DNA from 3 places in the Citrobacter koseri ATCC BAA-895 genome. Region 3 is predicted to be linked to each of the others. Evidence: predicted binding sites of a transcription regulator. Region 3 holds the regulator's gene; each other region holds the start of a gene.
What was found. Region 3 encodes CRP, which controls carbon source genes, mostly activating them, when cyclic AMP is high. Its sites were predicted from a motif close to ATGTGANNNNNNTCACAT; they were not measured.
Positions count from the first base shown of each region.

Region 1: a site for CRP is predicted at 2,406-2,423, ahead of rhaS (HTH-type transcriptional activator RhaS). Genes of this name have one in related genera too.
Region 2: a site for CRP is predicted at 2,426-2,443, ahead of epd (erythrose-4-phosphate dehydrogenase). Genes of this name have one in related genera too.

Region 1 covers NC_009792.1:2,869,224-2,873,438, reverse strand. The annotation lists gene rhaA (L-rhamnose isomerase) at 1-785, opposite strand, end outside; gene rhaB (rhamnulokinase) at 782-2,251, opposite strand; gene rhaS (HTH-type transcriptional activator RhaS) at 2,552-3,388, shown strand; gene rhaR (HTH-type transcriptional activator RhaR) at 3,542-4,215, shown strand, end outside.
Region 2 covers NC_009792.1:3,981,012-3,985,226, reverse strand. The annotation lists gene CKO_RS18340 (energy-coupling factor ABC transporter ATP-binding protein) at 1-538, opposite strand, end outside; gene CKO_RS18335 (energy-coupling factor transporter transmembrane component T) at 526-1,233, opposite strand; gene CKO_RS18330 (ECF transporter S component) at 1,233-1,811, opposite strand; gene CKO_RS18325 (PPC domain-containing DNA-binding protein) at 1,837-2,262, opposite strand; gene epd (erythrose-4-phosphate dehydrogenase) at 2,637-3,656, shown strand; gene pgk (phosphoglycerate kinase) at 3,738-4,215, shown strand, end outside.
Region 3 covers NC_009792.1:4,376,376-4,380,590, reverse strand. The annotation lists gene CKO_RS20390 (YccS/YhfK family putative transporter) at 1-1,974, opposite strand, end outside; gene crp (cAMP-activated global transcriptional regulator CRP) at 2,026-2,658, opposite strand; gene CKO_RS20375 (OsmC family protein) at 2,966-3,370, shown strand; gene CKO_RS20370 (phosphoribulokinase) at 3,520-4,215, opposite strand, start outside.

The DNA.
Region 1 (4,215 bases), 1.5 Mb from region 3:
TGGCCCGCGTCGAGGCACAGCGCGGTCTGGCGGCTGGTGGCGTAGCCCATGTAGAACTCGTTGGAGCCGACGGTATAGCTTTCCGCGCCAATACCGAACAGTTTGCTTTCCACGGCGTCGATGTGATGCGCCGGGTTCAGTTTTTCGCTGATCACCTCGTCCAGCGCCTCCAGCAGGCGTTGGCGCGGCGCTAAGCGGTCAACGGTGATGTCTTTCATGCCATCCGGGACCCAGATGTTCATCACCGACGGCGTGCCCAGTTGCTCACCGAAGTACGCAGATACGCGGCGGCTGGCCTTGCAGTGGTCAATCCAGAACTGGCGAATGTTGTCGTCCGCGTGCGCCAGGGTAAAGCCGTCAGCGCTCAGCGGGTGAGAAAAGCAGGAGGGGTTGAAGTCCAGCCCTAACTGGTTCGCTTTTGCCCATTCCACCCAGTTTTTGAAGTGCTCCGGTTTGATCTGGTCGCGGGACACCGGCGTGTCAGACTCCAGATAGATTGCGTGTAAGTTCAGGCGTTTTGGCCCCGGGATCAGGCTTAGCGCCTGTTCCAGGTCGGCGCGCAGCTCGCTGGCGCTGCGCGCTTTACCGGGATAGTTACCGGTGGCCTGAATACCGCCGGTGAGCGATCCTTCCGGGTTTTCGAATCCGGCGACGTCATCGCCCTGCCAGCAGTGCATCGATACCGGCAGACGATCGAGCTGGCGTAACGCCTCCTCGACATCAATACCTACCGCAGCAAAACGTTGTTTTGCCAGTTCCCAGGCTTGTTCAAGTTGAGTGGTCATGCGCAAAGCTCCTTTGTCTGTCGTTTTGATTGAAACTGCGCAACGTGGCGGGCAATTTCACTGTCAGGATTTGGGGTAAAGGTCGTCAGGTCGTAGTTGGTTCTTACCACCTGACGGAAGTCGTCAACGTTGTTCAGTTCGTCCAGCGTCATGAGCTGGATGCCGATATTGCCGAGGGTGGAAGCCTCAATCGGCCCGGCCATCACGCGAATGCCGCAGGCATCAGCGCACAGCTGGTTCAGCAGGGCGTTCTGGCAACCTCCGCCGACGATGTGCAGCTGGCTAAAGGCTTCACCGCGCAGGTTCGCCAGCTCCTGCAACACATCGGCATACAGCAGCGCCAGACTGTCGAAAATGCAGCGTGCCAGTTCGGCGTTACGGGTGGGTTCCGGCTGGCCGGATTCACGGCAGGCCGCCTGGATCTCCGCGCTCATATCGGCGGGGTTGATAAAGCGATCGTCATTCGGGTTTATCAGGAAACGGCAGGCCGGAAGCGACTGGGTCTCGGCGATCAGCGCGGGCAGGTCGGTAATCTGGCGCTCTTTCAGTACGCGCTGAAGCAGCCAAAGCCCCATGATGTTTTTCAGCACCCGGTAGCGGCCTTCTGCGCCGCCTTCATTGGTGATGTTCGCCGCCAGCGCCACGTCATCGGTGTAAGGTGTTCTGCTCTCGAAGCCCATCAACGACCAGGTGCCGGAAGAGAGATAAGCGCTGTTTTTATCGGCCAGCGGAGAGGCGATCACCGCGCTGGCGGTGTCGTGACTGGCGACGGCGACCACCGGAATCTGATTTTTCTGTGGGCAGATCCAGTAGCCGATCACGTTGCCCGGATGGGTAGGTCTGCCAAACCAGGCTTTGTTGGCGCCGGTCCAGTCCAGCAGGGCATCGTCCCAGTCATCGCTGTTGATATTGACGAGCTGCGTGGTGGTGGCGTTGGTGTATTCCCAGTTCATTTCGCCCGTCAGGCGGAAACTGAAATAGTCGGGGATCAGCAGGGCATGCGCCACCTGCGGGATAAGTTCAGGCTGTTGTTCAACCAGCGCGCGGAGCTGATACAGCGTATTGAACGGCAGAAACTGAATGCCGCTGCGGCGATAGATATCATGCTTACCGAGCTGCGCCAGCGCCTGCTGCATCACCCCCGTGGTACGGTTGTCGCGATAAGATACGGGCAGACCGACGCGCTGGCCGTGCTTGTCGAGCAGCACATAGTCCACGCCCCAGGTATCAATGCCGATGCTGTCAATACGGATACCTTCATCGCAGACTTTCTCCAGTCCAAGGCGAATTTCATTTTCCAGGCTGTCGATATCCCAGGCGTCGAACCCGTCTGTTTTTTGCAAACAGTTCGCGAAGCGGTGGATTTCACGCAGCGTCAGGGCGTGTTGTTCACTGTCGTAACGCGCCAGCATTACGCGCCCGCTGGATGCCCCGAGATCGACAGCGACACAATGGCGAAAAGTCATGGTGAAGTCCTTCTGAGTTTCATTGCACTCAGTCTAAGAACCCCCAGGAAGGCGTACCTTCCTGTTACTGACAGGTTAAATTGGCCGCTGGCAAGGAGGCAAAGGTGAACGTGATAGCGTTCACAATTTCCGTTTATCAGCGTGAATTGGCCGGATGTGACGGCGTCCGCATTTCCTGATCTTTCCCGTCCTTTCTTGAAAAAACGACCGGGTTTGCGCGCTTTGGCGTTAAAAATTTAAGGTGAGGGTAGTAACCCTTAATTACTATTTCTGACATGTTTCTCATATCAGGAAGCCATCATGACCGTACTGCATAGCGTGGATTTTTTTCCGTCAGGTAAAGCGCCCGTGGCCATTGAACCCCGGCTTCCTCAGTCCGCTTTTCCTGAACATCATCATGATTTTCACGAGATTGTGATTGTTGAACATGGCACCGGCATTCATGTGTTCAATGGGCAGCCCTACACCATTAGCGGCGGTACGGTCTGCTTTGTTCGCGATCATGACAGACATCTGTATGAACACACCGACAACCTGTGTCTGACGAATGTGCTCTATCGCTCGCCGGACGCGTTTCAGTTTCTGGCAGGGCTGAACCAGCTCTTGCCGCAGGAACAGGATGGGCAGTACCCGTCACACTGGCGCGTGAATCAGAGCGCGTTGCAGCAGGTGCGGCAACTGGTGGCGCAGATGGAAAACGCCGGAGACGAGATGGACACGCCTGCGGTCGCCAACCGTGAAATTCTGTTTATGCAGTTGCTGGTGCTGCTGCGTAAAAGCAGCCTGATGGAAGGGGCAGCCAATAACGATGCGCGGCTGAATCAGTTGCTGGCCTGGCTGGAGGATCATTTTGCTGAAGAGGTGTGCTGGGAGTCGATAGCCGACAAGTTTTCGCTCTCGCTGCGCACGCTGCACCGTCAGCTCAAACAACAGACCGGCCTGACGCCGCAGCGCTATCTTAACCGTCTGCGGCTTATCAAGGCTCGCCATCTGCTGCGTCACAGTGATGAAAGCGTCACAGATATCGCGTATCGCTGCGGTTTTGGCGACAGTAACCATTTTTCGACGCTGTTTCGCCGGGAATTTGACTGGTCGCCCAGGGATATTCGCCAGGGGCGGGACGCATTGCTACAGTAACGCGAAAGCTATCACCGTTTTTTGTCGCCAATTTGCTGATAATCGTCCCCTTCAATGCCGGATGGCGGCTTCACCTTATCCGGCCTACGGCGGCGATCTGTAGGCCAGATAAGCGTAGCGCCATCCGGCAAGCATTCAACGTGAGGTGCTGCGGTGGCAAATCAGTTAGTCCTTCTGAAAAAAGACTTTTTTGCGAATGACGGCCAGGCTGTCGCGGTTGCCGATCGCTATCCGCAAAATGTGTTCGCGGAACATACACACGAGTTTTGTGAACTGGTGTTGGTCTGGCGCGGCAACGGTTTGCATGTGCTCAACGATCGCCCTTACCGCATCACGCGTGGCGATCTGTTTTATATTCGCGCCGAGGACAGACACTCCTACACCTCCGTTAACGATTTGGTTTTGCAGAATATTATTTACTGCCCGGAGCGGTTGACCCTGAATCTTGGCTGGGAAAGCGCCATTCCGGGCTTTAACGGCAGTGAACGGAGCCCGCACTGGCGGCTGGGCAGCGTGGGGATGAATCAGGCGCGGCAGGTTATCAGCCAGCTTGAACATGAGAGCAATCAGGGCGATCCGCTGGCGAATGAGATGGCGGAACTGCTATTTGGTCAGCTGGTGATGACGCTGAAAAGACACCGCTATGCCACCGATGATCTCCCGACCAGAGCGAGCGAAACGTTGCTGGATAAATTGATTACCGCACTGGCCGGCAGCCTGGAGCGCCCCTTTGCGCTGGATGCGTTTTGCGACCAGGAGCAGTGCAGCGAGCGGGTGCTGCGACAGCAGTTTCGCTCACAGACCGGGATGACTATCAACCAGTATCT
Region 2 (4,215 bases), 400 kb from region 3:
GCGCCGTGGCCTGAGCCGTTAAACGGCTGAACGCTTCATCAAGAATCAACAGTTTCGGCTGCATAGCGAGTGCGCTGGCAATCACCACGCGCTGAGTTTCCCCGCCGGAAAGCGTACCCGGGTGGCGATGGCGCAATGGCTGGCATTCCGTCAGCGAGAGCGCGGCATCAACGCGACGCAGGATCTCCGCTTCTCTGAGCGCAAGGTTTTCCGGGCCGAACGCGATCTCTTCCTCTACGCTGAAGGTACAGCCGGAAAGTTGCAGCCAGGGCGACTGCTGGACAAGCTGGATGGTTTGCGCGTGTTCCGCCAGGGAGCGCTGCCCTATGGGCGTGCATAACAGTTCGCCTTTGCCGTCGATCGCGCCGGGAAGAAAATCGGGAAACCAGCCCGCCATTAACTGCGCCAGCGTACTTTTTCCGCTGCCGTTATTGCCAAAAATCGCCACGATACCGGGCGTGTCGTAATGAAAATCGAAGCACAGCGGGGCGCGCGTCGCATGTGTCGGGTGATAACGGAACTGCTCTAGCGTAACCATATCCACACTCCGGTTTCGACCAGCATCGCCAGTATCATGCTGTAGCGTGCGACCCGTTGCCGGGCGCTGTCCTCCGGCGCCCACAATGTGGTGCGACGGCGATGTAAACGAAACGCCCGCATATCCAATGCCGCGCCGCGAACCGCCAGATCGTTGAGCGCATTGTGCGTTAACGGAACGATAAGCGCAGGCATGGCGCGAAGTCGCTGATACCAACGTTCGTCCAGCGGCACGCCGCGGGCGCGCTGGGCTTCATGAATGATCGACAGCTGGCGTTTTAGCTGTTCGACAACCAGTAGTGGGCCGGCAAACAGGTAGGCGATGCCCGGCGGCAGGCGTGAGGCGAACAGGGCGCGAATAAACTGGCGAACCGGCACGTACTGCATCCACAACTGTGAGGTGGAGACTATCGCCAGAATCCGTAGCCAGAGCGTGACGGCGTGTTGCCAGCGTTGCGGATCGCGCGGCTGGCCGCTGATCCACTCGGTCAGCCAGCCTCCGTGTACCAGCCATAGGCCGAACCCCAGAGAAAACATCAGCCACGCGACATATTTCGCCCGCGGGCGCGTGGCGCTTATCCCCAGTAAACAGAGAAACGTCGCCGCGCTGTACAGCGTGAGCGCCATGCCGGCAGGAAGCAGCAGCGTGGTGCAGGCGGCCAGCGCCCAGAGCGTTAACGAGGTAAAAGGGTGCATTAGCGCACGGGCGACATCGTTGGGAAATGGCGCGTGGTGCGTAATGGCAACTGGCGCAACAGCACCCAGACGATAATCGCGGTCAGGATTTTATCGACCAGATTCGCCCCCAGGACGGTAATCGCAACGGACTCCACCAGGTTCTGACCGACAGAGTGCATCCAGGCGACAAACAGGTCGGCGCCGCTTCCGGTCACACCGCCAAACAGCGTGGTTCGCAGCGGCACGGCGACAACTGTGACCGCCAGCGTAATCACCACGCCGCTGGCCACCACTTTTGGCAGGGTGCGAAACCATCCGGCACGCGCCAGCCAACCGGCGACCAGACCAATCACCATCGCGACCGGCGCAAAGGCGGCGGCGATGGGATCGGTTAATAATCCCCAGAGTACGTTGGTGAGCAACCCGGTTAACATGCCGACAATCGGGCCGAGCAGGACGGCGCTGATCAACGTCCCGATGGAGTCGAGGAAAACCGGTAACTTCAACATGCTGATGAGCTGTCCGCCGATCATATTGATGGCGATAGCAATCACGATCAAAGCCAGGGACTGGCTGGAAAACTGGCGACGCGCCATAGAAAACCTCTTACTGAGTGAAACGTTAACGGGGTGAGATAACCAGTTCTTCATAACCGGAAACAGCGCAGGGCTGGCGGCTAAACGCCAGCGCGTTAAGCTCTCCGATGACTAGCTCAAGCGTGGTGCGAACGGTACAGCCTGCCATCATATGGCCGCCCAGCATTGCGCCTTTTGGGTCGGAAACAGAGAGATGAAGGTGTTCGCCAGTGAGTTCCAGCGTGCCGTTCAGGGAGATGACCTCATACGTTCCGGTGAGCAGGGTGGTTTCCTCTTGCCCGGCGAATCGCAGCGCGACGTCAGTCAGGCTGCCGGTACACCCGGCTATCCACGCGGCGCGCAGTTGGTGCTGTTGGACGAACGCGTGTAGTTGTGAAAAAACTTCCTGGCCGGGAAGCAGGCGCAGCGCATAAAAGCGTGCGGCAGATGAGGGAACTGGCGGCATTGTCATGGTTTGGGGACTCCGAGACTCGGACGTAGCGCTGATAATATAGACGCTGGCTCACGTACTTCCTGATATAAATCAGGATTTGTGATGCGGCAACGAAAAGATATTGCTACGCTTATTCGCCATTCTGGAATATGGAATAAATCGGGCGCTGAAGGGGGCGAAAGTGTGATGCAGGTCAGATAACTGGCTTCTTTGACTGGACAATCATTCCTTTTATTCCTCGTTTCGCTTATTCTAGCTGAAGCGTTTCAGTCGATTAAATGTTCGACAAATAATCAATCAGTCGCAGTTTGCGACAGGTAAGGTTTTCCTCGACGATTTGCTGGATTACTCTGTCAGCCTCATCTGAATCGGGATAGCCTTGCAGGAGACCTATGACCGTACGCGTAGCGATTAATGGCTTTGGTCGCATCGGGCGTAACGTGGTTCGTGCTTTGTATGAATCAGGACGCCGGGCGGAAATCAGCGTGGTGGCAATCAACGAACTTGCGGATGCTGCGGGCATGGCGCATTTGTTGAAATATGACACCAGCCATGGACGTTTTGCATGGGATGTTCGCCAGGAGCGCGAGCAGCTCATCGTCGGTGACGACACGATTCGCATTTTGCACGAGCGAACGCTGGATGCGCTGCCCTGGCGCGAACTGAGTATTGATGTCGTGCTGGATTGCACGGGCGTGTACGGTAATCGTGAACACGGCGAGGCGCATCTTGCCGCTGGCGCGAAAAAAGTGCTCTTTTCACATCCCGGCAGCCACGATCTTGACGCCACCGTCGTGTTTGGCGTGAACCAGGAGCAATTGCGTGCGGAACACCGCATCGTATCGAATGCGTCCTGTACCACGAATTGCATCATCCCCGTCATTAAATTGTTAGATGATGCATACGGCATTGAGTCGGGAACCGTCACGACGATCCACTCCGCTATGCACGATCAGCAGGTGATCGACGCGTACCATTCCGATCTGCGACGCACCCGCGCCGCCAGCCAGTCGATTATTCCGGTTGATACCAAACTGGCGGCGGGCATTACGCGAATTTTCCCGCAGTTCAACGACCGTTTTGAGGCGATTGCGGTACGCGTACCGACCATAAATGTGACGGCGATCGACTTAAGCGTGACGGTGAAAAAGCCGGTAAAAGCCAATGAAGTCAACCAGTTGCTGCAAAAAGCAGCACATGGGGCATTTCATGGTATAGTTGACTATACGGAATTGCCGTTGGTCTCGATAGATTTCAACCACGACCCGCATAGCGCCATCGTTGATGGCACCCAGACACGGGTCAGTGGCGCCCACCTGATCAAGACATTGGTCTGGTGCGATAATGAATGGGGCTTTGCTAACCGAATGCTCGACACGACGTTAGCGATGGCCGCAGTTGGTTTCAAGTAGGACATTTCATGCGCAAAATCCTTCAAAAGGATGAAGCGCATGACGTCTGCAAAACTTTATGAATCAATGAGAGGATTCACCATGTCTGTAATTAAGATGACCGATCTGGATCTTGCTGGTAAACGTGTTTTTATCCGTGCGGATCTGAACGTTCCAGTTAAAGAAGGGAAAGTAACCAGCGACGCGCGTATTCGTGCTTCCCTGCCGACCATCGAACTGGCCCTGAAACAGGGTGCGAAAGTGATGGTTACTTCCCACCTGGGTCGTCCTACCGAAGGCGAGTACAACGAAGAATTCTCTCTGCTGCCGGTTGTTAACTACCTGAAAGACAAACTGTCCAATCCGGTTCGCCTGGTAAAAGATTACCTGGACGGCGTTGAAGTGGCTGCCGGTGAACTGGTGGTTCTGGAAAACGTTCGCTTTAACAAAGGCGAGAAGAAAGACGACGAAGCCCTGTCTAAGAAATACGCTGCGCTGTGCGACGTATTCGTGATGGACGCTTTCGGTACTGCGCACCGCGCCCAGGCTTCTACCCACGGTATCGGTAAATTCGCCGACG
Region 3 (4,215 bases):
CAGATGCTGTTCCAGCGTGCTGAGCGGCCCGTGGGAGAGCATCTCCGATGACTCCAGAATATTCACATCCCCGGAACCGCCCGGCGCGTCATACTCCAGCCGCTGCTGACAGCGCTGGAGCGCAATTTCGCAGGATTCCAGATAGCGCTGCGCCAGATCCGGCGTCAGCATCGTATGCTCGCGCGCCAGCGTGGTCATGGCGTTGACGTGCTCAACGATAAACTGGCTGTGCGTTACCCACAGTTTCATATCTTCCAGATAGTGCGTGTTAAACCCCGGTTCCTGCATCGCCTGATTCAGCGAGTTAAACAGCGTATTGTGCGCCTGGTTCACCCGCATTCGCTGGTACGCCAGCGGCGTTGGCTGCGGGTCGTTGCTGAGGATCAGCCGAATGGCCTCCTGGTCCGCTTCCAGCGCGTCGTGGGCATTCTTACGCAAAAGGCCGCTTTGCCACTGCGGCCAGAGCCAGACCATCCCGCCAAAAGCAATCAGGCAGCCAATGACCGTATCAATAAATCGCGGCACGATGAACTGTTCGCCGTTGAGCGTCAGCAGTTGCAGGGTATAGACCGCCGTCACCGTAAAGCCAACCGTCGCCCAGCCGTAGTTTTTGCGAATGGTCAGATAGCTCACCAGCGTAATGATCAGCATTAATGCCAGCGTGTAGCCTTCAGGAATGCGAAAGTGCAACGTGACGCCCGCCACCACCAGACCGGCCAGCGTACCCGCTGAACGGTGCAGAATGCGTACGCGCGTCGCGCCGTAGCCGTTTTGCGTGACGAACAGGATGGTCATCAGAATCCAGTACGGCTTGGGCAGATGTAAGGCGCTGCCCATCAGACTGGCGATACTTAACATGACGCTGATTCGCCCGGCGTTGCGCAGCGCGGGCGATTTAAACGATAAATAGCTTTTCAGCGCGGGCAGCAGCGGCAGGCGACGCTGTTTATCAGCCATCAGGTCGCGTGCGTACAGCGGACGCTGAGTGCGTAATACGCGGGCAATACGGCTAAAGTGCCAGTAGCAAAACTGCCCGACAGGGTTTTCCGGGTGCTGATTGGCGATTTTTTCCAGCGCGCCAGTCTGCTTCTCCATCGAAAAACGGCTGGGCAGACGGTGATACAGGATGTCATCCGCGATGATGCGCAGGCGGGCAGCGACGGTTTGCGCATTCCAGCGAATAACCTGTTCCGCGTGGCTGCGCTCCACCAGCTTCTGAACCTCCTCCGGCTGATGCAAACTAACGGAGATATGCTCCTGTAAGTCCAGCGCTTCCTGGAAGGCGCGCAGCAGGCGCTTGTAGTCATTATTGTGCTGGGCCGACAGCATGTGCATCTGCTGGTAACACTGGGTAATGAGATCTACCGCTTTCTGCTGGCGCACCAGCAGAGGCGGCAGCGCTTTTTCTGGATCGATATGCTGCGTGAGCAGGCTGTATTTGGCCTCGCAATAGTCGGCCAGCTCGCGATACAGCAGGCTGAGCGACTCGCGCAGCGGCTGTTCGCGCCACAGCCAGAACCAGAACCAGTTAAACAGCCCATACCATAGCGTGCCGAGCGCATAGATGAGCAGCGGCTCCCAGACCGGCATGTTCCCCGCCAGGCTTAGCGTGAAAATGGCGGCAATCAGTGAAGCGGGCAGCAGCCTTGCATGCAGCGGGCTGATTTCTGCCGTGACGCCGAGCAGCAGCGTCAGCCCGGTGAGGATCAGCGGCAGGGGGATGTCGCGCGCCAGCAGCAGTTGTGTAATCAGGCTGCATCCGGCAAACAGCGATCCGCCGATGATTAAGCGTTTGAAAAAGCGTTTATGCGGGGTATCAAGACCGGCAATATTGCAGCAGGCGGGAACGAGCGAGAACAGCAGTCCCAGGTGCAACTGGCCGATGATCAGGCCGATAGCCACAGGCAGGCACAGCACCAGCGTTTGCCGTAGTGCGTAGTTGATCTCAGGATGGTAAATCAGTCTTCGCCACATCGGTGCAAACAAAAATGGCGCATTACCCGGTAATGCGCCATTCCGACGGGATTAACGTGTGCCGTAGACGACGATGGTCTTACCGTGAGCGGAGATCAGATTCTGATCTTCGAGCATTTTCAGAATACGCCCCACGGTTTCACGGGAGCAGCCAACGATCTGGCCGATCTCCTGACGGGTGATTTTGATCTGCATGCCATCCGGGTGAGTCATCGCGTCAGGTTGTTTCGCCAGGTTCAGCAGGGTCTGAGCGATACGGCCCGTTACGTCGAGGAAGGCGAGGTTACCGACTTTCTCAGATGTCACTTGCAGACGGCGAGCCATCTGGGAAGACAGGCGCATCAGAATATCCGGGTTTACCTGGATCAACTGACGGAATTTCTTGTAAGAAATTTCAGCGACTTCACAGGCCGTTTTGGCACGTACCCAGGCACTGCGTTCCTGACCTTCTTCAAACAGGCCCAGTTCGCCAATAAAATCGCCCTGATTCAGATAAGAAAGGATCATTTCTTTCCCTTCTTCATCTTTGATCAACACTGCCACTGAGCCTTTAACGATGTAGTACAACGTTTCCGCTTTTTCACCCTGGTGAATCAGCGTGCTCTTCGATGGGTACTTATGAATGTGGCAATGAGACAAGAACCATTCGAGAGTCGGGTCTGTTTGCGGTTTGCCAAGCACCATGCGCGGTTATCCTCTGTTATAAGCTGTCTCCAGAGCCAGAACACGACACTGCCTCTGGGTTTGCAAAAATAGGTTTCCCGAATTCCTGGGAAGGGGGCTGTCGAAAATGTACTGCAGCCTGAATGTGATGTCCTCTGCATACATGCAGTACGTCAATGTATTACTGTAGCATCCCGACTGTTTTAGCATAGCTTTCGCCGTGTGTCTCCTGGTGTCTCGCTTCAGCATGACGCAGGTCGCCTTCCGTTGCGAGATTTGTTATGTGCGCGTAATCTGTCAGGAAAATTGACACATTGGAGTTCCGAATATGCAAGCGCGTGTAAAGTGGGTTGAAGGGTTAACCTTTCTGGGAGAGTCTGCCTCCGGCCACCAGGTTTTAATGGATGGCAACTCCGGTGATAAAGCGCCAAGCCCGATGGAAATGGTGCTGATGGCCGCAGGCGGTTGTAGCGCAATCGACGTGGTTTCTATTTTGCAGAAAGGGCGTCAGGATGTGACGAATTGCGAAGTGAAGCTGACGTCCGAACGTCGTGAAGAAGCGCCGCGCCTGTTTACGCATATCAATCTGCATTTCATTGTGACCGGCAATGACCTGAAAGACGCGGCGGTTGCGCGGGCGGTCGATCTTTCGGCTGAGAAGTATTGCTCAGTGGCGCTGATGCTAGAAAAAGCGGTGAATATTACCCATTCGTATGAAGTGATTGCGGCGTGATGCCGGTTGCCTGATGGCGCTTCGCTTATCAGGCCTACGAATTCGCACCCTGTAGGCCGGATAAGGCGCCAGCCGCCATCCGGCATATATCAAACGCACCCTGTAGGCCGGATAAGGCGTCAGCCGCCATCCGGCAAACATCGAACAGATTATTCGATCTTCTTCCCTTCCATCAGTCGCTGAACCAGCGGCAACATGATCAGCTCCATCGCCAGCCCCATTTTGCCGCCCGGCACCACGAGCGTATTGATATGGGAAATAAACGACCCCTGCAACATCGCCAGCAGCCACGGGAAATCAATCCCTTCCAGATTTCTGAAATGAATGACCACAAAACTTTCGTCCAGCGAAGGAATGCCTTTCGCGGCGAAGGGATTGGAAGTGTCAACGGTGGGCACGCGCTGGAAGTTAATGTGGGTGCGGGAAAACTGCGGCGTAATGAAATTAATGTAGTCATCCATTGAGCGGACAACGGAATCCATCACCGCCTCGCGGGAGTGGCCGCGCTCGCTGGTATCGCGAATCAGTTTTTGAATCCACTCCAGGTTGACGATCGGCACCACGCCGACCAGCAGATCGACATGACGCGCGACATCATGCTGCGGCGTTACCACGCCGCCGTGCAGCCCTTCGTAAAACAGCACATCGGTGGGTTCCGGCAGCGGCTGCCACGGGGTAAACGTCCCTGGCACCTGATTCCACGGCACGGCCTCATCGTAGGTATGAAGATACTTACGCGCCTGGCCTTTGCCCGTCTGTCCGTATTCAATAAAGGTTTGTTCCAGCAGGCTGAAGTCGTTGGCTTCAGGGCCGAAATAGCTGATATGCCGCCCGGCGTCGCGCGC